DNA from 3 places in the Allobosea sp. Root670 genome. Region 2 is predicted to be linked to each of the others. Evidence: predicted binding sites of a transcription regulator. Region 2 holds the regulator's gene; each other region holds the start of a gene.
The links. The regulator HrcA, encoded in region 2, represses chaperone genes, less so after heat shock. The targets are predictions, from matches to a motif close to GTTAGCACTCNCNNNNNGNGAGTGCTAAC.

Region 1 (7,566 bases), on a different contig from region 2:
TGGCGGATTTGGAAAGCAGCGCGGTCAGCCCCTCGGCATAGGCATCATCGGGTTGATGCGGAGCGATGCCGCCCAGGTAGAGCACGAGGCTCATGCCGGCAAAGAACAGGATCTGGACGATCAGGCGACCGGTCGGGCGGTCGCAGCCCTGAATGTGCCAGATGACGATACCGGCAATGCCCAGAACGTTGATCAGAAGAAGTGGGAGGAAATGGTCATCGCCGAACATGGAAGGGGGGCCTCGATCACGATCGCCAATGACTGAAAGGAGCTGTGCCGGGCCAAAGCCCGGCTAGCCCATCTACTTCTTGAGCGGGAACGTCAGTTCCTGCTGGGCGGTATCGACGACGAAGACGGCCAGCAGCTTTGCCGGCTGCGTCTTGCTGGCATTCTCGCTGACGCCGTGGCGGTCGCCCGGCAGCTCCGAGAAGCTTTCGCCGGCCTTGTAGACCGTGGCAGGCCCGTCATTGACCTGGCTGCGGATCGCCCCTTCGAGCACGGTCGCATAGATGAAGGCTGAGACGGGGTGCGTGTGTCCCTCCGAGAAGCCGCCCGGAGCGTATTCGACGAGAACGCCCCTCATGCTCTTGCCCGGCACGTTCGGGAGCTCGTGGTCGTAGACCAATGTGACCTTCGCGCCTTCGCCGCCACCGGGCGTGTCATGCGCCAGAGCTGGGGCCGACAGGAGAGCCGTCAACGCAACGGCACATGCCAATGATTTGGCCATGTCGATCGTCCTTTCGTGTTTGAGATGGATGAACCGCTATTTCCGGGGAGCGGTCGCGAACCAGCGATCGAAATCGATGCGGCCGATGCGGGGATTGTTGTCGGAGACGAGCGAACCGGCCTCCAGCCTGGTCCCGAAGTATCGGGCATCCGGATCGGGGACGACGGTGCGCGAATCCCCGATCGCCTGGAGATAGCGCGCGACGAAATCGCAGAGGCGTGCGCGTTCGGGGCCGGCGATTTCGATGATGCCATTGGCCGGCTCCGCCAGCGCCGCCTCCGCCACGAAATCGGCGACATCGTCGGAGGCGATCGGCTGTAGGTTGCCCGTCGACAGATGGGCTGTCCCGTCGACCGTTCCTGACTGGGCGATACCGCCGAGGAACTCCATGAACTGCGTCGACCGCAGGATCGTATAGGGAATGCCGGCCGCGCGGATGATCGTTTCCTGCGCCACCTTGGCACGAAGATAGCCGCTTTCCGGCAGCCGATCGGTGCCGACGATGGAGAGCGCGACGTGGTGCTTCACGCCGGCCTTCTTCTCCGCCGCCATCAGGTTTCGGCCCGAGGTCTGGAAGAATTCGAGCACGGCCTTGTCCTCGAAGGACGGCGAGTTCGCGAGGTCGATCACGACCTCGGCGTCCTTCAGCGCCTCCGCCAGGCCTTCGCCCGTGATGGTGTTCACACCGGTATTCGGCGAGGCGGCAACGACGTCATGCCCTTTCCGGCGCAGGCGTTCCGCGGTCTTGGAACCGATTAGGCCGGTTCCGCCGATAATCACGATTTTCATTTGATATCTCCGTTCTCGCAGCATTCGTGCGGCGCGCCGTTCACCAACTCGCGGGCGAACGGCACTGCCGGCGCGAAAGACCAGCTGTCAGTAGTCCCAGAAGGCCGGAACCCAGCGGAAGGCGTCGCCATCGACAGCCACCCGGCCGACGGACGGGAACGGCAGGTGGGTCGCCACCAGCTGCTCGCCGGTCGCCGCGAGTTCGGTCAAAAGGCGAACCCGGACGCGGGCGGCCTCCTCGGGATCGTGCTCGAAGCCATTGTGCCAATCGGGGTGGTCGAAACCGACAGAGAAGACGGCGTCGCCGGCGAAGGTCAGCCGATCGCCTCCGGATGCCAGGCGGACCACACTGTGCCCAGGCGTGTGGCCGCCTGTGCGGCGGACGATCACCCCCGGCGCGACCTCATGCTGCTCGTCGAACGGCCGCAGATAGCTCCGGTATTCCTGTGCGAACCGCTTGGCGGTGGCGCGCAGCGCATCCGGGAAGCCTTCGGGCATGTTGACATGGCTGAAGTCCGGCGCTTCCCAGAACGTGACCTCGGCGGCAGCGACATGGATCCGCAGGTCCGGGCGCAACTGCTCCTTCACGCCTTCGACCAGAAGCCCGCCGACATGGTCCATGTGCATATGCGTCAGCACGACATCGGTGACCGATGCGAGGTCGATACCGGCAGCCGCCAATCGCTTGATCAGCTGGCCTGCCTTGGGCAGGTTCAGGTTCGGGTCCAGCCCCAGTCCCGCATCGACCAGAATGGTCTGGTCACCGCGGCGGACCACGACCACGTTCAGCGACCAGTCGAACGCATCCTGCGGCAGGAACATCTCGTTCAGCCACGTCGCCCGCTCGGTCGCGGCGACGTTGTGACCCAGCATCTTGGTCGGAAGCGGCAATACGCCATCGCTGATGATCAGCACCTCGATATCGCCGATCTGCACCGCATAGCGCGATGGAACGAGTTCCTCGGGTCCTGTCCTGCTTGGGCGTGAGGCGGTGTCCAGGCTCATGACTATCTCCTAATGACGCCGCTCTGCTCACGGCACCGGAGACGCTATTGGGACCCCGTTTTCCGGTCGATTAGGTCAAGGAATAGGGCGAGCCATACCAAATCATAGGTTCGCATCGTCAGGCTGGCTGCCTTGGCCCAGGGCGCGCCGCTCAAACACATCGAGATGGACCGCCGTTGAAAGCAAGAACGCGGGCGGCGCGAGAACGCGCCCTTCCAATACTGGGCGCAGAAGCGGGCGCTCCTATCCATTGGTGTGCATCGACTAGACCGTTGCCTGATTCCGCCGGGCACCCGTTCCGAGCCTATGTGCCGACGCCGTTGCCACCAAGGACGTGGCCGATACGGCTCAGTTGCAGGATTGCCAGGAGGCTCCCGTGGGACAGCCACAAACGATGAAGACCTTTAAGACCGACGACGGGCCGGGACCCGACGATCTCGTTCCCTCGCGCTACGCGGTGCGGGTCGGCGAGATCGACGTCCTCGTGATCAGCGACGGCGTCCTGGAGCCGCCGGCCGAGTCGATGGCGACCAATGCCGACCCGGCTGTGGCTCGACCGTTCATTCCTGGCGCATGACACATTCGATTGGGCGCTGAATGCGGTCGTGGTGCACAGCGGGGCTCAGACCATTCTCATCGATAGCGGGATTGGTGGTGAAGTTCCGGACTTCACGCGCGCCGGGTTGTTCGGCGACCGGCTGGCCGCCGCAGGCGTCGATCTGGCTTCCGTGACCGATGTAGTGCTGACGCATATGCATTTCGACCATGTCGGCGGGCTGCTCGTCGAAGGGGTGAAGGAGCAATTGCGTCCGGACCTGCGGATCCATGTCTCCGCCGCGGAAGCCGCGTTCTGGAAAGCGCCCGATTTCTCCCGCACCGGCATGCCGCCGGCGCTTGCGGAGATCGCCAGAAATGCGTCGAGGCGCTTCCTGGATATGTACCATGCCGAGTTGCGCACATTCGAGCAGGAGCAGCAGGTTGCGCCGGGCGTGGTCGTCACGCGCACTGGAGGCCATACCCCTGGGCACAGCGTGGTCCGCATCGCGTCCGGCAGCGACAGGCTGATGTTCGGTGGCGACGCCATCTTCCCGGTCTCGTTCGACCATCCCGAATGGCATAACGGCTTCGAACACGATCCCGAGGAGGCGACCCGCGTTCGGCTGCGCCTGATGCAGGAGCTGGCGACGACTGGCTCCTGGCTGGTTTCTACGCATATGCCCTTCCCGTCCGTCGGGCGCGTGGCGGCGGAGGGCAAGCTCTTTCGCTGGGTGCCCGCCTGGTGGGACTACTAAGCGGCTGATCGGACGCTGCCAGGTTGAAAGCTGGCAGCGCCAGAGCGTGGAAGATCTCGGCTGAACCTCACGAACGTACCGAGATCGCGCCCGCTATCCATCCTGAGTGGAGCCAGCCAGTCGCAGTTCACGTCGCAGAGGTTCGATGGCTCCACCGCCCTGTAACGCAGACTTGACGGTTGCGGACCGACGTCAGTCGCCCTGGCCGGCGCACAGGATGTCCGCTACCCGGCATTGATCCAAGGTCAGCTATTGGCGCGCCTCGGCTGCAACAATTGAGGTAGCCCGGACCCCCTGGTGCGGCGCCGGGCTCCTCGTTAGGCGTGGCCGCGCGAGCCTTCCTTGCGGCTGCTGGCGAACGCGGCCACGTCGGGCGCAAGGAGATCATGCTTTTCCGCCCATGACGCAAACAGGCCGCGCGCCGTCTCCGGCTCGATCTCGCCGCGGATGGCTGCTAGGCAGGCCTTCAACGCGAAGCCGTGGACCGGATCGCGCCTGCTCGCCGGCCAGTCGGCCAGGAACATATAGGCCTCCATGGCAGACGCGATCGCCGCGGGATGCCCCAGCCCGGTCAGGATTACGACCGGCCGCTCGAAATCGTCTGATGTCATCATGCAGTCCTCCCTCGGCGGGGAGCGATTGCCAACGTTGCCATAGCCATATCCTCCTGGAAGCAACATGGATCCGGTTTGGTTGATCGCCGCGTCGAGCGCGCTATCGCTATCGGCGGCGGCTATAATTTTGGGATGTATTCTCTCCGGATCAAGCCTGCCGAAACATCGACGTCATTGGAGCCGAAATTCACCACTGACCGCGCTGAGGTCGGCGGGGCCGATCAGGTCCTTATGAGCGACCGTGATGCGGAACAGCTTGCCGTCGAGCTTGGCCTGCCAGAAGGCGAGGAACTTGTTGAGCTCGGGAAAGCGGGGGGCGAGATCGTAGTCCTGCCATATATATTCCTGCAGGATCGATGGGTGGTCGGGCAGGCGGTAGAGGATGCCGGCGGTGGTCAGTCCGTAGCCGGCGATCTGGAGGGCGAAGTCTGTCGAAGCCATTCCTTTTAGCTCCCTAGTTTCACTGCGCCGATGGCAGCGGATTCTCAACGCCCTGGCAAGATGAAAAGGTTGCGTTTGTGCTGCCTTTTCAGCCCCTTAGCACTCTATCAAAAAAAGTGCTGCCGACCTCTTGAAGGCAAAAATCGGGCAACCCAAATCATCGCGCGGGCACGGCGCCTCAGGGCGCGCGGAACTCGCCGCAAGACCTGCACAGGGCCGGCCCGCTTTGACATGTGACCGACATGGAAACTGGAGGAACTCATGAAGTTTCGGCCACTGCATGACCGCGTCGTCGTGAAGCGCATCGACGCCGAGGAGAAGACCAAGGGCGGGATCATCATTCCCGACACCGCCAAGGAAAAGCCGCAGGAGGGCGAGGTCGTCGCCGTCGGCGCCGGCGCGCGTGACGAGACCGGCAAGCTCGTGCCGCCCGACGTTAAGGTCGGCGACCGCGTGCTCTTCGGCAAATGGAGCAGCACTGAGGTCAAGATCGATGGCCAGCATCTCCTGATCATGAAGGAGTCCGACATCATGGGCGTCGTCGAGACGACGGCCGCGCTCAAGAAGGCCGCCTGACGGGGCCTTTATCCGACATCATCAACCTGAAACCTCAAGTCTGAAGGAGTGAGGAATCATGGCTGCGAAGGACGTGAAGTTTTCGCAGGACGCGCGCGAGCGGATGCTGCGCGGCGTCGACACGCTTGCCAACGCCGTGAAGGTCACACTGGGTCCGAAGGGCCGCAATGTCGTGATCGAGAAGTCGTTCGGTGCGCCACGCATCACCAAGGACGGCGTCACCGTCGCCAAGGAGATCGAGCTTTCCGACAAGTTCGAGAACATGGGCGCCCAGATGGTCCGCGAGGTGGCATCGAAGCAGAACGACGCCGCTGGCGACGGCACCACGACCGCGACTGTACTCGCGCAGGCGGTCGTCCGCGAAGGCGCCAAGGCGGTCGCGGCCGGCATCAACCCGATGGACCTGAAGCGCGGGATCGATCTCGCCGTCGAGGCGGTGACCAAGTCGCTCGGCGAGCATTCCAAGACTATCACCGGCTCGGAGGAGGTCGCGCAGGTCGGCACCATCTCGGCCAATGGCGACCGCACCATCGGCGAGATGATCGCCGAGGCGATGAAGAAGGTCGGCAACGAGGGCGTCATCACCGTCGAGGAAGCCAAGACCGCCGAGACCGAGCTCGACGTCGTCGAGGGCATGCAGTTCGATCGTGGCTATCTCTCGCCTTACTTCGTGACCAATTCCGAAAAGATGGTCGCAGAGCTGGAAGACCCGTACATCCTGATCCACGAGAAGAAGCTCTCGGGCCTCCAGGCGATGCTGCCGCTGCTGGAAGCGGTTGTCCAGACGGGCAAGCCGCTGCTGATCGTGGCGGAAGATGTCGAGGGCGAGGCTCTCGCCACGCTCGTCGTCAACAAGCTCCGTGGCGGCCTGAAGATCGCGGCCGTCAAGGCTCCGGGCTTCGGTGATCGCCGCAAGGCCATGCTGGAGGACATCGCGATCCTGACCGGCGGCACCGCGATCAGCGAGGATCTCGGCATCAAGCTGGAAACCGTCACGCTCGACATGCTCGGCCGCGCCAAGAAGGTCCGGATCGAGAAGGAGAACACCACCATCGTCGATGGCGCTGGCGCGAAGGCCGAGATCGACGCCCGGGTTGCGCAGATCAAGGCGCAGATCGAGGAAACCACCTCGGATTACGACCGCGAGAAGTTGCAGGAGCGTCTGGCCAAGCTCGCCGGCGGCGTCGCGGTGATCCGCGTCGGTGGGGCGACGGAGGTCGAGGTCAAGGAGAAGAAGGACCGCGTCGACGATGCCCTGAACGCCACCCGCGCAGCGGTCGAGGAGGGCATCCTGCCGGGCGGCGGCGTCGCCCTGCTGCGCGCGGTCAAGGCGCTCGAAGGGCTCGTGCCCGGCAATGACGACCAGAAGACCGGCGTCGAGATCGTCCGCAAGGCGATCACCGCGCCTGCCCGCCAGATCGTCGAGAATGCCGGCGGCGACGGGGCGGTCGTGGTCGGCAAGCTGCTGGAGTCGCAGGACTACGCCTGGGGCTACGACGCCCAAACTGGCGAGTATGGCGATCTGGTCAAGGCCGGCATCATCGACCCGACCAAGGTCGTCCGCACGGCGATCCAGGACGCGGCATCGGTCGCGGGTCTGCTGATCACCACCGAGGCGATGATCGCCGAGGCGCCGAAGAAGGACCCGGCGCCGGCCATGCCCGCCGGCGGAATGGACTATTGAGCATCGTGGGCGCCGCGGTTTCCGCGGCGCCCACTCCTGACGTCCAAATTTCTAGGCATGCTGAGGGGAGCCATGCCCTTTTCATCACTGACCGATCCCATCGACTTGGCCCGCGCCGAAGCTGCTTTGGAAAAGGCGTGGTCGAAACTCAAGCCGGCGCTTCCGGAAGGTTCGGACGAGTTAGAGCGAAACAACCTCGCCTATATCGTTGCTTCGCTGGTTCCGCTGGCGCTCGACGAGGACGATCTCGCACAGCGCGCGATCGACCGGTTTCGCGAGAAGGCCTAGGCGAGAGGCCGCATGAAATCCCCGACATTTCCTCAATCGCATCAGATATCCGACATGACCGATGCCCCACAAGAACCTAAGGACCTCTCGCCTTCCGACCGCTTCAAGGCCCTCATCACCAATGCTGAGAGCGCAACGTATGGGCTCAAG
Region 2 (7,566 bases):
GTGGAAGGCCGCTCAGTGAGGGCGGCCGGGGCGCTCACGCCGGCTTCCTCAGACAAGCGGCAGCGAGGACATGGAAGGCCCGCGCGCGATGCGACAGCCCGGGCGAGCCATCGGCCGGAATGCCGTGCTTCTCCTGCGCCGTCATCTCGCCGAAGGTCTTGTCATGCCCATCGGGCAGGAAGATGGGATCGTAGCCGAAGCCGCCCAGGCCGCGCGCCTGCTCGGTCACCGTGCCGAAGACGCGGCCTTCGAACAGCTCCTGATGTCCGTCCGGCCAGGCGATGACCAGCGCCGAGACGAAATGCGCCTTGCGCGTCTCGGGCGTGGTGGCGCCGCGCTTCGCCAGTTCCATCTGCACCCGCCCGATCGCCGGGGCGAAATCCTTGCCCGGTCCGGCCCAGTTGGCCGAGAACAGGCCGGGCGCGCCGTCGAGCGCGTCGATGCAGATGCCGGAATCGTCGGAGAGCGCCGGAAAACCGCTGGCGTTCGCCGCGGCGACGGCCTTGATCGCCGCATTCTCCGAGAACATGTAGCCATCCTCGACCGGCTCGGGCAGGCCGAGCTCCCCGGCCGAGACGAGCTCGATGCCGTAGGGCGCCAGCAACTCGCGCATCTCGCGCAACTTGCCCTGGTTATGGGTCGCGATCACGACCTTGCCGGTGAGGAGGCGATGCGGGCTCATGCTCAGGCCACCGCCGCCTTCTGCAGCGTGACGAGCTTGGCGACACCGCCCTTGGCGAGCTTGAGCAGCGCGAGCAGCTCTTCTTCCGAGAAGGGCGCGCCTTCGGCCGTGCCCTGCACCTCGACAATGCCTCCGGAGCCTGTGATGACGAAATTCGCGTCGGTCTGCGCGCCGGAATCCTCGACATAGTCGAGATCGATCACCGGGTTGCCGGCGACGATGCCGCAGGAGATCGCGGCGACATGGTCCTTGAGCGGGTTGGTGCCCTTGAGCAGGCCGCGCCCTTCCATCCATTTCAGCGCGTCATGCAGCGCGACCCAGGCGCCGGTGATCGAAGCCGTGCGCGTGCCGCCATCGGCCTGCAGCACGTCGCAATCGACGACGATCTGGCGCTCTCCGATCGCGGTCAGGTCGACCACGGCGCGCAAGGAACGGCCGATCAGGCGCTGGATTTCCTGCGTGCGGCCCGAAGGCTTGCCCGAGGTGACCTCGCGGCGCGTCCGCTCATGGGTGGCGCGCGGCAGCATCGAATATTCGGCGGTGACCCAGCCCTTGCCGGTGCCGCGCAGCCACGGCGGCCCCTTTTCCTCGACGGTCGCGGCGCAGAGCACCTTGGTCTCGCCGAACGTCACCATGCAGGACCCCTCGGCATAGCGCACCACGCCGCGTTCGAGCGTGACCTTGCGCATCTCGTCGGCGGCGCGTTTGGAGGGTCGCATGAAACTGTCCTGTCTTGCGGGGAAGTGGCGGCTTGTAGGCGCTTGCGCCGCGCACGGCAAGGCGCGGGCGGGGCTTGCCCCTTGATCCGCGCCTCCGTCGTGACGACAATAGGACGAGACCGACATTTCGCCTGAAAAAGGTTCATGAGCGCGCATACGCCCCGCCCCGAGACGATCAGCGGCCTGGTCGAGACCGACCAGCGCTCGCGCGAGATCTTTCGCCAGATCGTCGACGGCTATCTGACGACGGGCGAGCCCGTCGGCTCGCGCAACATCGCCCGCCTGCTGCCGATGGCGCTCTCGCCGGCGACGGTGCGCAATGTCATGACCGATCTGGAGCTGGCCGGGCTGATCTATGCGCCGCATACCTCGGCCGGTCGCCTGCCAACCGAGCGGGGGCTGCGCTTCTTCGTCGATGCGATGATGGAGGTCGGCAATCTCACCGCGGACGAACGCTCGCGCATCGAAGCCCAGATCAGGGTCGCCGCCAGCAATCGCAATCTCGACCAGACCCTGACGGAAGCCTCTGCGCTGCTCTCCGGCCTGTCGCGCGGCGCCGGTGTCGTCGTCACCACCAAGGCCGATGTCCGGCTGAAGCATATCGAATTCGTTCGGCTCGATCCGCTGCGCGCCCTCGTCGTGCTCGTCTCGGAGGACGGCACGGTGGAGAACCGCCTGCTGGCGCTCCCGCCCGGCCTGCCGGCCTCGGCGCTGAGCGAGGCCGCGAATTTCCTGAACGCCCGCATCCTCGGCAAGACGCTCGCCGAACTGCGCGGCGAGATCGGCGGGCAGCGTGCCTTGATGGAGCGCGAGCTCGACGTGCTGACGGCCCGGCTCGTCGAAAGCGGCATCGCGACCCAGGCCGGCCCCGGCAGCGACCGCCATCTCATCGTGCGCGGCCAGGCCAACCTGCTCGACGATCTCCGGGCGCAGGAGGATCTCGAGCGCATCCGCATGCTGTTCGGCGATCTGGAGACGCAGACCGATGTCATCGACCTGCTGACGCGCGCCGAGGATGGCGACGGCGTGCGCATCTTCATCGGCTCGGAGAACAAGCTGTTCTCGATGTCAGGTTCGTCGATGGTCGCCGCGCCCTTCCGCGACGCCGAGCAGCGCATCGTCGGCGTGGTCGGCATCATCGGGCCGACGCGCCTGAACTACGCCCGCATCGTTCCGATGGTCGATTATACCGCCAAGGTCGTCGGGCGGCTGCTCGACGGCAGCCGCTAAGCCAGCCTCAAGTCCCTGAGTTGGCTTTGCGGGCGGAAGCGGTTATCGAGCGGGCAAAGCAACAGTTTCCGCAATTCAGGTGCGAGCCATGTCCGAGCAGCTTCCCGACCGTCTCTCCGTCAATCCGGACAGCCCCTTCTACAATGAAGAGGTGCTGGCGCGCGATATCGGCATCCGCTTCAAGGGCGTCGAGAAGACCAATGTCGAGGAATATTGCGTCTCCGAGGGCTGGGTGAAGGTCTCCGCCGGCAATGCCAAGGACCGCTTCGGCCGGCCGATGACGATCACGCTCAAGGGCCCGGTCGAGCCCTACATCCGCGGCAGCGCCGAGGGCTGAGCTTCAGGCGAGGCTCTTGTAGAAAAACGTCGAGCCGCAATCGGCGCCATCCGGCATCAGCGCATAGCGCGGGATGGTGCCGGCCTCGGTCCAGCCCAGCCGGTTATAGAGTCGGCGCGCGGCGCTGTGCTCGTCGGTATCGAGCACCAGCAGGTCGCGACCCTTCTCCCGCGCGATCGCCTCGGCGCGCTGCATCAGCGCCTCGCCGATGCCCTGCCGCCGCGCGCGCGAATGCACCAGCACCTTGGCGATCTCGGCCCGGTGCGGCTGGTTCGATTTGCCGATCAGGTGAAGCTGTGCCGTGCCGACGATGCCGTCCTCGTTTCGGGCAATCAGCAGGATGACTTGTCCGCCCGCGACGCCCGCCGCGACATCGCGCCAGAAGCGTTCGTAGTCGGCGGCGGTGTTCCAGCTCATGAAGCCGACCGAAGCACCGTTGGCGACGCTGTCGCGCAGGATCTCGGCCAGCGCCGGGGTGGCGGCCAGGGCCGCCTCTCCATCGAGCGTTTCGATGGCAACGGTGAAAGCGCTCGCGTTCATGCGATATGTCCCGGAAAGGCGCCGCTTCCCGCGACGAGGATGACGGCGTAGCGGATGGGCGCGGTGCCCGGATTGCGGTAGATGATCGCGCCGCGCAGGTGCATCTGCAGGCAGTCGCCCTCGGCCAGTTCGTGGCGGATGCCTTCAACGGTGAGGTCGAGCCGGCCGCGCAGCACCCAGATCTGCTGGTCGAGCGCCGCTGCACCGGTCGCGTTGTCGAGCCGCACTTCCGCTCCGCCGGGCAATTCGACCTCGACGATCTCGAAGCCCGACCCCGTCCCGCGTGGCGAGACGTTGCGGCGCAGATAGCCGCTCGCCGGATCGCGCCAGACCGGTTGCGCGTCGCGGCGCGCCAGCGGCCCGCTTCCTGCATCCTCTTCCAGCAGCGCCGAGAGCGAGAGGCCTAGTCCGGAGCCGAGCCGGACCAGCAGCGCCGCCGTCGGACTCGATTCGCCGCGCTCGACGCGGGAGATCATGGCGCGGCTGACGCCGCTGCGCTCGGCCAGCGCATCGAGCGTCAGGCCATGGCGCTGGCGGGCCGCCTTGAGGCGCTGCCCGAGCAGCCGGTCGATCTCGGTATCGTGGTCAATCTCCATCAATGGAGAATAATTCTCAGATATTGGAATTGCAAGCGCAGCCATAGAAGGAGCCTTTTGCGGCCAGCCGCTTGGCGCCGCGCGCCTTCACTGCTATGGCGCGCGCATGAGCACCCGTTCCATCGACAATATCCGCAACTTCTCGATCGTTGCCCATATCGACCACGGCAAGTCGACGCTGGCCGACCGTCTGATCCAGCAGACCGGCACCGTCGCGGCCCGCGACATGAGCGACCAGATCCTCGACTCGATGGATATCGAGAAGGAGCGCGGCATCACCATCAAGGCGCAGACGGTGCGGCTGGATTACCGAGCCAAGGACGGCAAGGACTATGTCCTGAACCTGATGGACACCCCCGGCCATGTCGACTTCGCCTATGAGGTCTCGCGCTCGCTCGCGGCCTGCGAGGGGTCGCTGCTGGTGGTCGACGCCTCGCAGGGCGTCGAGGCACAGACGCTCGCCAACGTCTATCAGGCGCTCGACGCCAACCACGAGATCGTCACCGTCCTCAACAAGATCGACCTGCCGGCCGCGGAGCCGGAGCGTATCAAGCAGCAGATCGAGGACGTGATCGGGCTCGATGCCTCCGAGGCCGTGCCGATCTCGGCCAAGACCGGCCTCAATATCGAGGGCGTGCTGGAGGCGATCGTCGAGAAGCTGCCGGCGCCGAAGGGCGATCCCGATGCGCCGCTCAAGTGCCTGCTGGTCGACTCATGGTACGACGCCTATCTCGGCGTCGTCGTGCTCGTGCGCGTCATCGATGGCGTGCTCAAGAAGGGCATGACGATCCGGATGATGCGGGCCAACGCCTCCTATGGCGTCGATCGCGTCGGCGTGTTCAAGCCCAAGATGACCGAGGTCAAGCAGCTCGGGCCCGGCGAGGTCGGCTTCTTCACCGCCTCGATCAAGGAGGTCGCTGATACCGCCGTCGGCGACACTATCACCGACGAGAAGAAGCCGATCGCGGAACCGCTGCCGGGCTTCAAGCCGGTGCAGCCGGTGGTGTTCTGCGGCATCTTCCCGGTCGACGCCGCCGATTTCGAGGTGCTGCGCGCTGCCATGAGCCGGCTGCGCCTGAACGACGCTTCGTTCTCCTATGAGATGGAGACCTCGGCCGCGCTCGGCTTCGGCTTCCGCTGCGGCTTCCTCGGCCTGCTGCATCTGGAGATCATCCAGGAGCGGCTGGAGCGCGAGTTCAACCTCAACCTGATCTCGACCGCGCCGTCGGTGGTCTACCACCTCAAGCTGCGCGACGGCACGACGCTGGAACTGCACAACCCGGCCGACATGCCGGACGTGATGAAGATCGAGTTCATCGAGGAGCCCTGGATCAAGGCGACGATCTTCACGCCCGACGAATATCTCGGCTCCGTGCTGAAGCTCTGCCAGGACCGCCGCGGCATCCAGACCGACCTGTCCTATGTCGGCTCGCGCGCCAAGGTCGTCTACGACCTGCCGCTCAACGAGGTCGTGTTCGACTTCTACGACCGGCTGAAGTCGATCTCGAAGGGCTATGCCTCCTTCGACTATGCGATCACCGACTATCGCGAAGGCGACCTCGTGCGCATGTCGATCCTGGTCAATGCCGAGCCGGTCGACGCGCTCTCGATGCTGGTCCACCGTTCGCGCGCCGATGCCCGTGGCCGTGCCATGTGCGAGAAGCTCAAGGATCTGATCCCGCCGCACATGTTCCAGATCCCGGTCCAGGCCGCGATCGGAGGCAAGATCATCGCCCGCGAGACCATCCGGGCGCTGCGCAAGGACGTGACCGCCAAATGCTATGGCGGCGACGCCACCCGCAAGCGCAAGCTTCTGGAGAAGCAGAAGGAAGGCAAGAAGAAGATGCGGCAGTTCGGCAAGGTCGAAATCCCGCAGGAAGCCTTCATCGCCGCCCTCAAGATGGACGATTGAGCCGGCGCGCCAGCGCCGCTTCATTTCGCTGACTAGAGCGCCTCGGCGCCGAGCTTCGCCTGCCAATGGGCGAGGCGCTCCTTCAGCACGCGATCCAGCACATAGGCGATGTCCTCGTCTTCCAGCCTTTCGAGCGCCTCGAAGCGGAAAGCCTCGGGGCCATTTGCGTTCCAGGCGGCCTGCAAGGAGCGCTGGCGGTGGCTGCCATGACGCAGCGTGAAGCGCAGCCGGTTCTCGATGGTTGAAAGATCGGGCGCGCGGCCGACCCAGGTCAGCCCGGCCGCCTCGCAATGGAAGGCGAAGATGCCCGCCACCGTCTTCCGTTCCTTGTAGGCGGCCGTGGCCGCCTTCCTGTCCGCGATCTGCATCGGTGCAACCCATCCTGTTCGATGGGCGCTCAATAATGCCCGGGTTTTAATAAGGCAAGATTTTTATCCGGGTATTTATGAGTTGCGGCCTTAACGCAGAAAGTTCGGCACCTTCTCGCCCTGCGGGCCATAGAGCTTCCGCCCGAGATCGCAGGCGGCCTGCTGATCGAGGGCTGCGATCTCGCGGGCGTACTCCGCGCCCTTGGCGACGATGATGTCGCTGTAGGGCGCGCGGTTCATGGCGATGCCGTGCTGGCGTGTCACCATGCCGATGATCAGGTTGTTGGGCTTGAGCGCCGGGCACTTGTTGTTGAGCGCCACGGCGCGTCCGATATGAGTCATGACGTTCTGCTGCTGCTGGGATTGGGCCGCGGCCGGAACGAGCCCGCCCGCGAGCGCCGCGGCCAGCGAAGTCACGATGAGGAAGCGCATGGATCATCTCCTTCGCTTCATCATCGATCGCGTCCGGATTGCCGCGCATCCGCCGTTCTGATGAGGCGGTCAGTGAACAATCCAGCCACTGGGGCGTTGTTTCCCTGAATCCACACTCGCATGAGGAGGTCCCGATGGACTGGAACCGCGTCGAAGGAAACTGGAAGCAGCTCAAGGGCAAGGTCAAGGAGCAGTGGGGCAAGCTGACCGATGACGATCTTGACGTCATCGCCGGCAAGCGCGACCAGCTCGAAGGTAAGATCCAGGAACGCTACGGCCTCGCCAAGGACAAGGCCCGCAGCGATGTCGACGAGTGGTACGGCCGCCAGACCTGGCAGTGACAGGGCGGCCGTCGATCGGCCGTCATGAATTGGCAGAAGCCCGGCGCGATGCGTCGGGCTTTTTGCATGGCGGGCGCCTTGATCGCGGCCGACAACCGGCCGACAGTTGCGGCTGTTCGAAGCGGGATGCCTGATGTTCGAGGATCTTTCGGGGAAGACGGCCCTGGTGACAGGTGCGTCCGGTGGGCTGGGGCTGCATTTCGCCAGGCTGCTCGCGCATCATGGTGTGGAGGTCACGCTGGCGGCCCGCAGACAATCCGCCCTGGATGAGGCGGGCGCGGAGATCGCCAGGGCGGGCGGCAGCGCGAAAGGCCTTGTGCTTGACGTGGCTGACGCGGTCTCGGTCGCGGAGGCGCTCGCCGGCCGGCATTTCGACATCCTGATCAACAATGCCGGCATCAGCGGCGCC
Region 3 (7,566 bases), on a different contig from region 2:
ATAGGCGGCGCTCTGCGCGATCGAGACCGTCGTCGGGGCGAGCGCGCCCGGCAGGGCGAAGATGATGACGAGGTCGACGGCCAACCCCGTCAGGGCAGCAAGCGCGGCAATAAGCGTACGCTTCGCCAGCAGGAAGACGGGCGCGAGCGCCGCCTGGAACAGTGCGATCGCGGCGAAGCCGGGCAGCAACAGCGCCATATGATCGGCGAAATGGCCGCGGAAGCCCTGGGGAACGAAGAGCCGCTCGAAGGCCGGCAGGATCAGCCAGAAGCCAAGCGCGACCGGCAGCACGCAGGCGATCACCACGACCATGTTGCGGGCGATGCGCTTCTGCGCGGCGATGCGTCCACGCGTCTCGTCGAGGCGGATGATCTCGCGCAGCAGCACGATCTCGAGCATCGAGGCCAGCACGGGGAAAAGCCGCAAGCCGATATCGGAGGCCAGCGAGAAATAGCCGGCTTCGGCGAAGCCATGGCGATCAGCCAGGATGGCGCGGTTGATAAGCGGGATCGCGGCGTAGACCGCATTGCCAGCGACCAGCGGCAGGGCATAGCGCACGAAATTGCGCATCAAATCCGTCCGCGGTGCGCCCGGTGCCGGCTTCGCATCGGCCAGACGGCCGCGGTTGGCGAGAACGGCAGCGCCCGCGCTGAGGACGCCGCCGAGCAGGACGATGGTCGGATCGCGGGTCCACCAGGCGCCGCCGACCATCAGCAGCAGGGCCGCCACGCTTCTGACCAGGACGAGCCGGGCATAGGCTGCATCGAGGAAGCGGGCGCGGGCGATGGCGGCGTGATAATCGAACCAGCCGGCAGCGATACCGCCGGCGACCGCAGCCACCAGCAGCGTGGACGGCAATCCGGTATCGACCCCGGCGAGCATCGCCGCCGCCAGAAGGGCCGAGAGCGACAGAGCGACACCGGCGAAGAGCAGATCGAGCGTCGCGCGAATGCCGGGGTCGCTTTCGCGGCTCTGCAGGGAGTAGAAGCGGACGACCGAGAGCTTCAGCCAGTCGAGCAGCGCCGTGTTGACGAGCACGACGGTGGCGGCGCCGATGGCGTAGAGCCCGAACGCCTCCGGGCCGAGGAACAGGGCGACGAGCAGCCCGAGGACGAAATTCAGCCCGGCATTGACGATGAAGGGCAGAAGAACGGTCATCGTGCCTTCGCCGCCTCGTCCCGATCTCTGCGTTGCCACGGTTGAAGCGCGCGACTCAAACCAGCCGCACCGCCCTTCGGATCGGGGGTAGCCGGACGGGGCGATATTTCCAAGGGGAAGCTGCGAAGGCGCTCCCGCCCCGCCCTGCTGCCACGGCATTGCGCAACGCCGTTCCCACACCTGTACGGCGGGAGGATTTGACCCTAAGGCAGGCGTCATGACCCCGCCCATCCGGCTTGCCCATGACGACGATTCCGGTCCGCTCTCCGCCCTGATCGCGGCGAGCTTCGCGGAATATCCGGGCTGCGTTTTCGTCGAGGCGGAGCTTCCGGAGCTGCGCCGGCCCGCGACCGCTTTCGCGGCCAAAGGCGGCATGCTCTGGATCGTGGATGGACCGGACGGACGCATTGCCGGCTCCCTCGGCATCGTGCCGGTTCCCGAGCAGAACGCGGCCGAGCTTGCCAAGGTCTATGTCGACCCCGCGTTCCGGGGCGCCGGGCTGGCACAGGCCCTCTTCGCCAGGGCGATCGACTTCGCCGAACAGGGCGGCTTCGCCGAGATGACGCTCTGGTCCGACACGCGCTTCACCCGCGGTCATCGTTTCTACGAGAAGCTCGGCTTCATGCGCTGGCCGGGCGAGCGCTATCTCGGCGATGCCTCGGAAAGCTGGGAGTATCATTTCCGCAAGCGGCTGCGCCCCGGCCCATGACCTTGTCCATCGCCTTCCGGGCCGCGCTCGGCATCGCCCTGCTGACTGCCATGGATGCGGTCATCAAGGGCCAGATGCAGCAGCATTCCTTCATCGTGGCGCTGTTCATGCGCTTCCTGATGGGCGGGCTCTGTGCCCTTGCGGTGCTGGCGATCGCGCGCCCCGCACGCCCGACCCGCGCCAGCCTCATCGGCAATATCGTGCGCGTACCGATCGTCGTGCTGACGGCAGGCAGCTTCTTCTACTCGGTCTCGGTGCTGCCCTTGGCGGAAGCGTTGACGCTGTCTTTCCTCGCGCCGGTCTTCGTCGCGCTGCTCGGGGGATTGATCCTCAAGGAGAAGATCGACAGGCGCATCCTGCAGGCGCTCGGCTTCGGGCTCGCCGGCATGCTGGTCATGGTCTGGCCGCGCCTGCAGGGCCATGTCAGCGGGGCCAGCCTCGGCGTCGCTGCCGCGCTGTTCTCGGCCGTCAGCTACGCCTTCAATCTGATCCTGCTCAGGCGCATCGCCGTGCGCGAGCACCCGACCGTCATCGTCGCCTTCCAGAATTGCGGGCCGGCGCTGTGCCTCGCCATTCCGGCCTGGTACGCCGTCGTGCCGATGAGCTTCGGTGACCTCGCCGCCTATCTCTTCGCGGGAGCGCTCGGCGTCGCCGGCCATCTCACGCTGACTTCGGCCTATGCCCACGCGGCCGCCTCGCGCCTGGCGCCGATCGAATACACGGCGCTGGTCTGGGCGAGCCTGCTCGGCTTCTTCGTGTTCGGCGAGGTGCCGCTCTACACGACCTATGCCGGCGCGCTGCTGATCGTCGCCGGGGCCGTCGCCGTCAGCCGGCGCTAGGGCTTAGTCTGCAAGATCAGGCAGGTCTCGGTGCCGTGCGCGAGCAGCTTTCCCCGCGCGTCAACCAACTTGCCTTCCGTCGTGATCACCGTGCCGCCGCGGTGGATCAGCCTGCCTTCGCAGCGCACCTTGCCGCTGTCCGGCATGACCGGGCGGACATAGTTCAGCTTCATCTCCAGCGTGGTGTAGCCCTCGCCCGGCTTCAGCGTCGCGTGGGCGGCGCAGGCCATGGCGGAATCGAGGATCGTCGCGGTCCAGCCTCCATGGATCGTACCCAGCGGATTGAAGAAGCGGGCAGAGGGCTGACCTGTGAAAACCACCCTGCCCTCATCGGCCTCGACCAGCTCGAAATCCATGGCGTCGGCGAAGGGCGGCGCCGGATTGGTGCCGGCGATGATCCCGCGCAGAAAGCTCAAGCCATCGCCCGCGACCAGTTCCTCGCGAGACACCACCCCAACAGCGCGCATCGTATCGATCTCCATTCGTGTATCTGCACGATAGAGATAGGGTCGGGCGATGGTCAACCGGTGAGCGCGACTTCAGCGCTCGCCGCGCGCAGCCCGGCGCAGCGCCCTAAGCCCGTCGCGGGTTTCGCGCCAGCGCTCCTCGCCGAAACCGCCCTCGATCTTGTCCTGTGCAGCGCGCCAATAGGGGATCGCGGCCTCGATCGCGGCTCTGCCCTTTTCGGTCACGGCGTAGACCGAGGCCCGCCCCCGGCACTCGACCGGCTCGACCATGCCCTCAGTCGCCAGAAGCTGGAGGTTGCGCGTCAGCGAGGTCCGCTCCAGCGCGAAGCGTTCCGCCAGCTCCGTGACCGATTTCCATTGTCCGGTGCTGAGCGCCGAGAGCAGGACGAACTGGGTGATCTTGAGCCCGCTCGGGCGCATCGCCTCGTCATAGGCCCGCGTCACGGCGCGTGCGGTCATGCGCACATGCAGCGCGACGCAGGAGCGGGCGATGGCGTCGAGGCGCGGGTCGGGCGAGGGCGTCGTCATTCCGCCATGTTAGCGTGTTCAAGCGCTGCTGCCAGCAGGCCTGCTGCGACCTGCGACATCGCATCCGCCGGCGTTCACTTTATCGCGGGGCGCTTCCTTGACTCTCCGGACGCCCGCGCCTATCTCCCCGCCATCTGTTAGCACTCCCATCGGGTGACTGCTAACAGCCTCCCCCGGGAGCCCTTCAGCGGCACCCGAAACGAATAAGACCGAGAGGAAGACAGAACCATGAAGTTCCGTCCTTTGCATGACCGCGTCGTGGTCCGTCGCCTGGATGGCGAAGAGAAGACCAAGGGTGGCATCATCATCCCCGAGACCGCCAAGGAAAAGCCCCAAGAGGGCGAGGTCATCGCCGTCGGTTCCGGCGCGCGTGACGAGGCCGGCAAGCTCGTTGCCCTCGACGTCAAGAAGGGCGACCGCGTCCTGTTCGGCAAGTGGTCGGGCACCGAGGTCAAGATCGATGGTCAGGACCTCCTGATCATGAAGGAATCCGACATCATGGGCGTCGTCGGCTGATAGCCGCCTGACCGCTCTCTTCCGTTTCCAGTTCAAGGAGTAGCTCTCATGGCTGCTAAAGACGTCAAGTTCGGCACCGATGCCCGCGACAAGATGCTGCGCGGCGTGGATATCCTCGCCAACGCCGTGAAGGTCACGCTGGGTCCGAAGGGCCGCAACGTCGTGATCGAGAAGTCGTTCGGCGCCCCGCGCATCACCAAGGACGGCGTCACCGTCGCCAAGGAAATCGAGCTTTCCGACAAGTTCGAGAACATGGGCGCCCAGATGGTCCGCGAAGTCGCTTCGCGCCAGAACGACCATGCCGGCGACGGCACCACCACCGCCACCGTTCTCGCCCAGGCGATCGTCCGTGAAGGCGCCAAGTCGGTTGCGGCCGGCATGAACCCGATGGACCTGAAGCGCGGCATCGACCTGGCCGTCGAGGCCATCGTCGCCGACCTCAAGAAGAACTCCAAGAAGGTCACGTCGAACGCGGAAGTCGCGCAGGTCGGCACGATCTCGGCCAACGGCGACGAGTCGGTCGGCAAGATGATCTCGACCGCCATGCAGAAGGTCGGCAACGAGGGTGTCATCACCGTCGAGGAAGCCAAGACCGCCGAGACCGAGCTCGACGTCGTCGAGGGCATGCAGTTCGACCGCGGCTACCTGTCGCCGTACTTCATCACCAACTCGGAGAAGATGGTTGCCGAGCTGGAAGACCCCTACATCCTGATCTTCGAGAAGAAGCTGTCCTCGCTCCAGGCGATGCTGCCGATCCTCGAGGCCGTGGTGCAGACCGGCAAGCCGCTGCTCATCATCGCCGAGGACGTCGAGGGCGAGGCCCTGGCCACGCTCGTCGTCAACAAGCTCCGTGGCGGCCTGAAGGTCGCGGCCGTCAAGGCTCCGGGCTTCGGTGATCGCCGCAAGGCCATGCTCGAGGACATCTCGATCCTGACCGCCGGCCAGATGATCTCGGAAGACCTCGGCATCAAGCTCGAGACCGTGACGCTCAACATGCTCGGCCGCGCCAAGAAGGTGCGCATCGAGAAGGAGAACACCACGATCATCGACGGCGCCGGCAAGAAGAAGGACATCGAGGCTCGCGTCGGCCAGATCAAGGCCCAGATCGAGGAGACCTCCTCGGACTACGACCGTGAGAAGCTCCAGGAGCGTCTGGCCAAGCTCGCCGGCGGCGTCGCGGTCATCCGCGTCGGCGGCGCGACCGAGGTCGAGGTCAAGGAGAAGAAGGACCGCGTCGACGACGCCCTGAACGCGACCCGCGCTGCGGTCGAAGAAGGCATCCTTCCCGGCGGTGGCGTCGCGCTCCTGCGCGCCCTGTCCTCGGTCAAGGGCATCAAGACCCAGAACGACGACCAGAAGACCGGCGTCGAGATCGTCCGCAAGGCGATCGCCGCTCCGGCCCGCCAGATCGTCGACAACGCCGGCGATGACGGCGCGGTCGTGATCGGCAAGCTGCTCGAGGCCAAGGACTACTCCTACGGCTACAATGCCCAGACCGGCGAGTACGGCGATCTGGTCAAGGCCGGCATCATCGACCCGACCAAGGTCGTGCGCACGGCGATCCAGGACGCGGCTTCGATCGCTGGCCTGCTGATCACCACCGAGGCGATGGTTGCCGAGCAGCCGAAGAAGGACGCCCCGATGCCTCCGATGGGCGGCGGCGGCATGGGCGGCATGGACTTCTGATCCATCCACCTACCGAGACTACGGAAGGCCCGGCGCAAGCCGGGCCTTTTCTCGTTTCACAGCACTGTCATCCGCCGGCCATCCGGCTGTCGTCGCGGGCGCGCATCGAGGCGCCTTCAACTTCACCGCGACAGAGATGATCATGCCCACACGCCGCCTCGTCCTTGCCGGCCTCGCCGCCGGCAGCATCGCCCCCGCCTTCGCGCAGGCGCCGGACTGGCGGCAGGGCATCAAGGAGGTGCGCTTCGGCGTCTCATCCGCCGAGAACGAGGCCGGCGCTATCGCCCGCACCCAGCCGATGGTGGATTACCTGTCGCAGCGCCTCGGCGTGCCCGTGCGCTTCTTCCGGGTCGCCGACTATGCCGGCCTGGTCGAGGCGATGCGCGCCGACCAGGTCGATTTCGCCCGCTTCGGCCCCGCGGTCTACGCGCTCGGCCGCCGCGTGCTCGGCGACAAGCTCCAGCCGCTGCTGCGCGATGTCGATAACCACGGGCAGGAAGGCTATTACTCCGTGCTGCTGGTGCGATCGGAGAGCCCCTACCAGAACCTCGCCGATCTCAAGGGCAAGGTGATGGCCTTCGCCGATCCGAACTCGACCTCCGGCTACGCCTTCCCCTCCTATTTCCTGCGCAAGCAGGGCATCGACCCGAAGACCCATTTCAGCGGCACGGTCTTCTCCGGCGGCCATGACAATTCGGTTCTGGCGCTGGTGCGCGGCCAGTTCGATATCGTCGCGACCCACCAGACCAATGCAGAGCACGGCGTCGCGCAAAGGCTCGCCGATCGCGGGATGATCCCGGCCGGCTCGACCCGCGTGATCTGGACCTCGCCGCTGATCCCGGCGAGCCCGTTCTCGACCCGTGCCAACCTGCCGCAGGGGCTGAAGGACGATTTCGTCGCCGCCATGAACGGGATGAAGGAGGCGGCCCCCGAGGCCTGGAAGAGCTTCACCGACGGCCATGTCTCGCACTATGCGCCGGCCCGGCACGAGGATTATCTCGACGTGATCGCCGTTACAGAGGAGCTGGAAGCCCAGCGCAAGGCGCGCAGCGGCTGAGCGCGGGCGGGGCCTTGTCCAGCCTCGCGATACCGCCTGCCGCACCGCCATGCATTTCCCGACAGGACTGATGAAAGCTTGGGCAGTGCCTTCCGCCGGCTTCCTGGCTTATACAGGCGGCAAGCGATCCCTGTCGGGTTCGCGCGCCAAAGTTGCATGTCGTAGGGAGATGCAGATGAAAAAGTCACAACTTCTGTCCGGCGCCGCCCTCGCTGCCGCGCTGTTCCTCTCCGCCCAGGCCGCGCAGGCTGACATCACCATCGGCCTCGTCGCGCCGCTGACCGGCCCGGTCGCCGCCTATGGCGACCAGGTCAAAAATGGCGCCCAGACCGCCGTCGACGTGATCAACAAGAATGGCGGCGTGCTCGGCGAGAAGCTCGTGCTGAAGCTCGCCGACGATGCCGGCGATCCGAAGCAGGGCGTCTCCTCCGCCAACCTGCTCGTCGGCGACAAGATCAAATTCGTGGTCGGCCCGGTGACCTCCGGCGTCGCCATGGCTGTCTCGGACGTGTTCTCCGAGAGCGGCGTGCTGATGGTGACGCCGACCGCGACCTCGCCGGCGCTGACCACCCGCGGCCTGACCAATGTCTTCCGCACCTGCGGCCG

Region 1: groES (co-chaperone GroES) is a predicted target of HrcA. The motif match lies at 4,964-4,992, and genes of this name have one in related genera.
Region 3: groES (co-chaperone GroES) is a predicted target of HrcA. The motif match lies at 3,838-3,866, and genes of this name have one in related genera.

What each region holds. Positions count from the first base shown of each region.
Region 1 covers NZ_LMJU01000004.1:8,758-16,323, forward strand. The annotation lists gene ASE61_RS07570 (mechanosensitive ion channel family protein) at 1-229, opposite strand, end outside; gene ASE61_RS07575 (cupin domain-containing protein) at 302-727, opposite strand; gene ASE61_RS07580 (SDR family oxidoreductase) at 764-1,516, opposite strand; gene ASE61_RS07585 (MBL fold metallo-hydrolase) at 1,604-2,521, opposite strand; partial or broken gene ASE61_RS07590 (MBL fold metallo-hydrolase) at 2,916-3,813, shown strand; gene ASE61_RS07595 (DUF982 domain-containing protein) at 4,131-4,424, opposite strand; gene ASE61_RS07600 (usg protein) at 4,599-4,868, opposite strand; gene groES (co-chaperone GroES) at 5,130-5,444, shown strand; gene groL (chaperonin GroEL) at 5,503-7,128, shown strand; gene ASE61_RS07615 (hypothetical protein) at 7,186-7,416, shown strand.
Region 2 covers NZ_LMJU01000019.1:111,441-119,006, reverse strand. The annotation lists gene hemW (radical SAM family heme chaperone HemW) at 1-38, opposite strand, end outside; gene rdgB (RdgB/HAM1 family non-canonical purine NTP pyrophosphatase) at 35-682, opposite strand; gene rph (ribonuclease PH) at 685-1,401, opposite strand; gene hrcA (heat-inducible transcriptional repressor HrcA) at 1,546-2,631, shown strand; gene ASE61_RS22945 (DUF3297 family protein) at 2,720-2,968, shown strand; gene ASE61_RS22940 (GNAT family N-acetyltransferase) at 2,972-3,508, opposite strand; gene ASE61_RS22935 (helix-turn-helix domain-containing protein) at 3,505-4,104, opposite strand; gene lepA (translation elongation factor 4) at 4,211-6,016, shown strand; gene ASE61_RS22925 (GIY-YIG nuclease family protein) at 6,049-6,384, opposite strand; gene ASE61_RS22920 (hypothetical protein) at 6,475-6,816, opposite strand; gene ASE61_RS22915 (CsbD family protein) at 6,951-7,157, shown strand; gene ASE61_RS22910 (SDR family NAD(P)-dependent oxidoreductase) at 7,291-7,566, shown strand, end outside.
Region 3 covers NZ_LMJU01000001.1:734,222-741,787, forward strand. The annotation lists gene ASE61_RS03355 (lipopolysaccharide biosynthesis protein) at 1-1,158, opposite strand, end outside; gene ASE61_RS03360 (GNAT family N-acetyltransferase) at 1,376-1,867, shown strand; gene ASE61_RS03365 (DMT family transporter) at 1,864-2,706, shown strand; gene ASE61_RS03370 (PaaI family thioesterase) at 2,703-3,173, opposite strand; gene ASE61_RS03375 (MarR family winged helix-turn-helix transcriptional regulator) at 3,246-3,701, opposite strand; gene groES (co-chaperone GroES) at 3,930-4,217, shown strand; gene groL (chaperonin GroEL) at 4,266-5,903, shown strand; gene phnD (phosphate/phosphite/phosphonate ABC transporter substrate-binding protein) at 6,046-6,960, shown strand; gene ASE61_RS03395 (branched-chain amino acid ABC transporter substrate-binding protein) at 7,136-7,566, shown strand, end outside.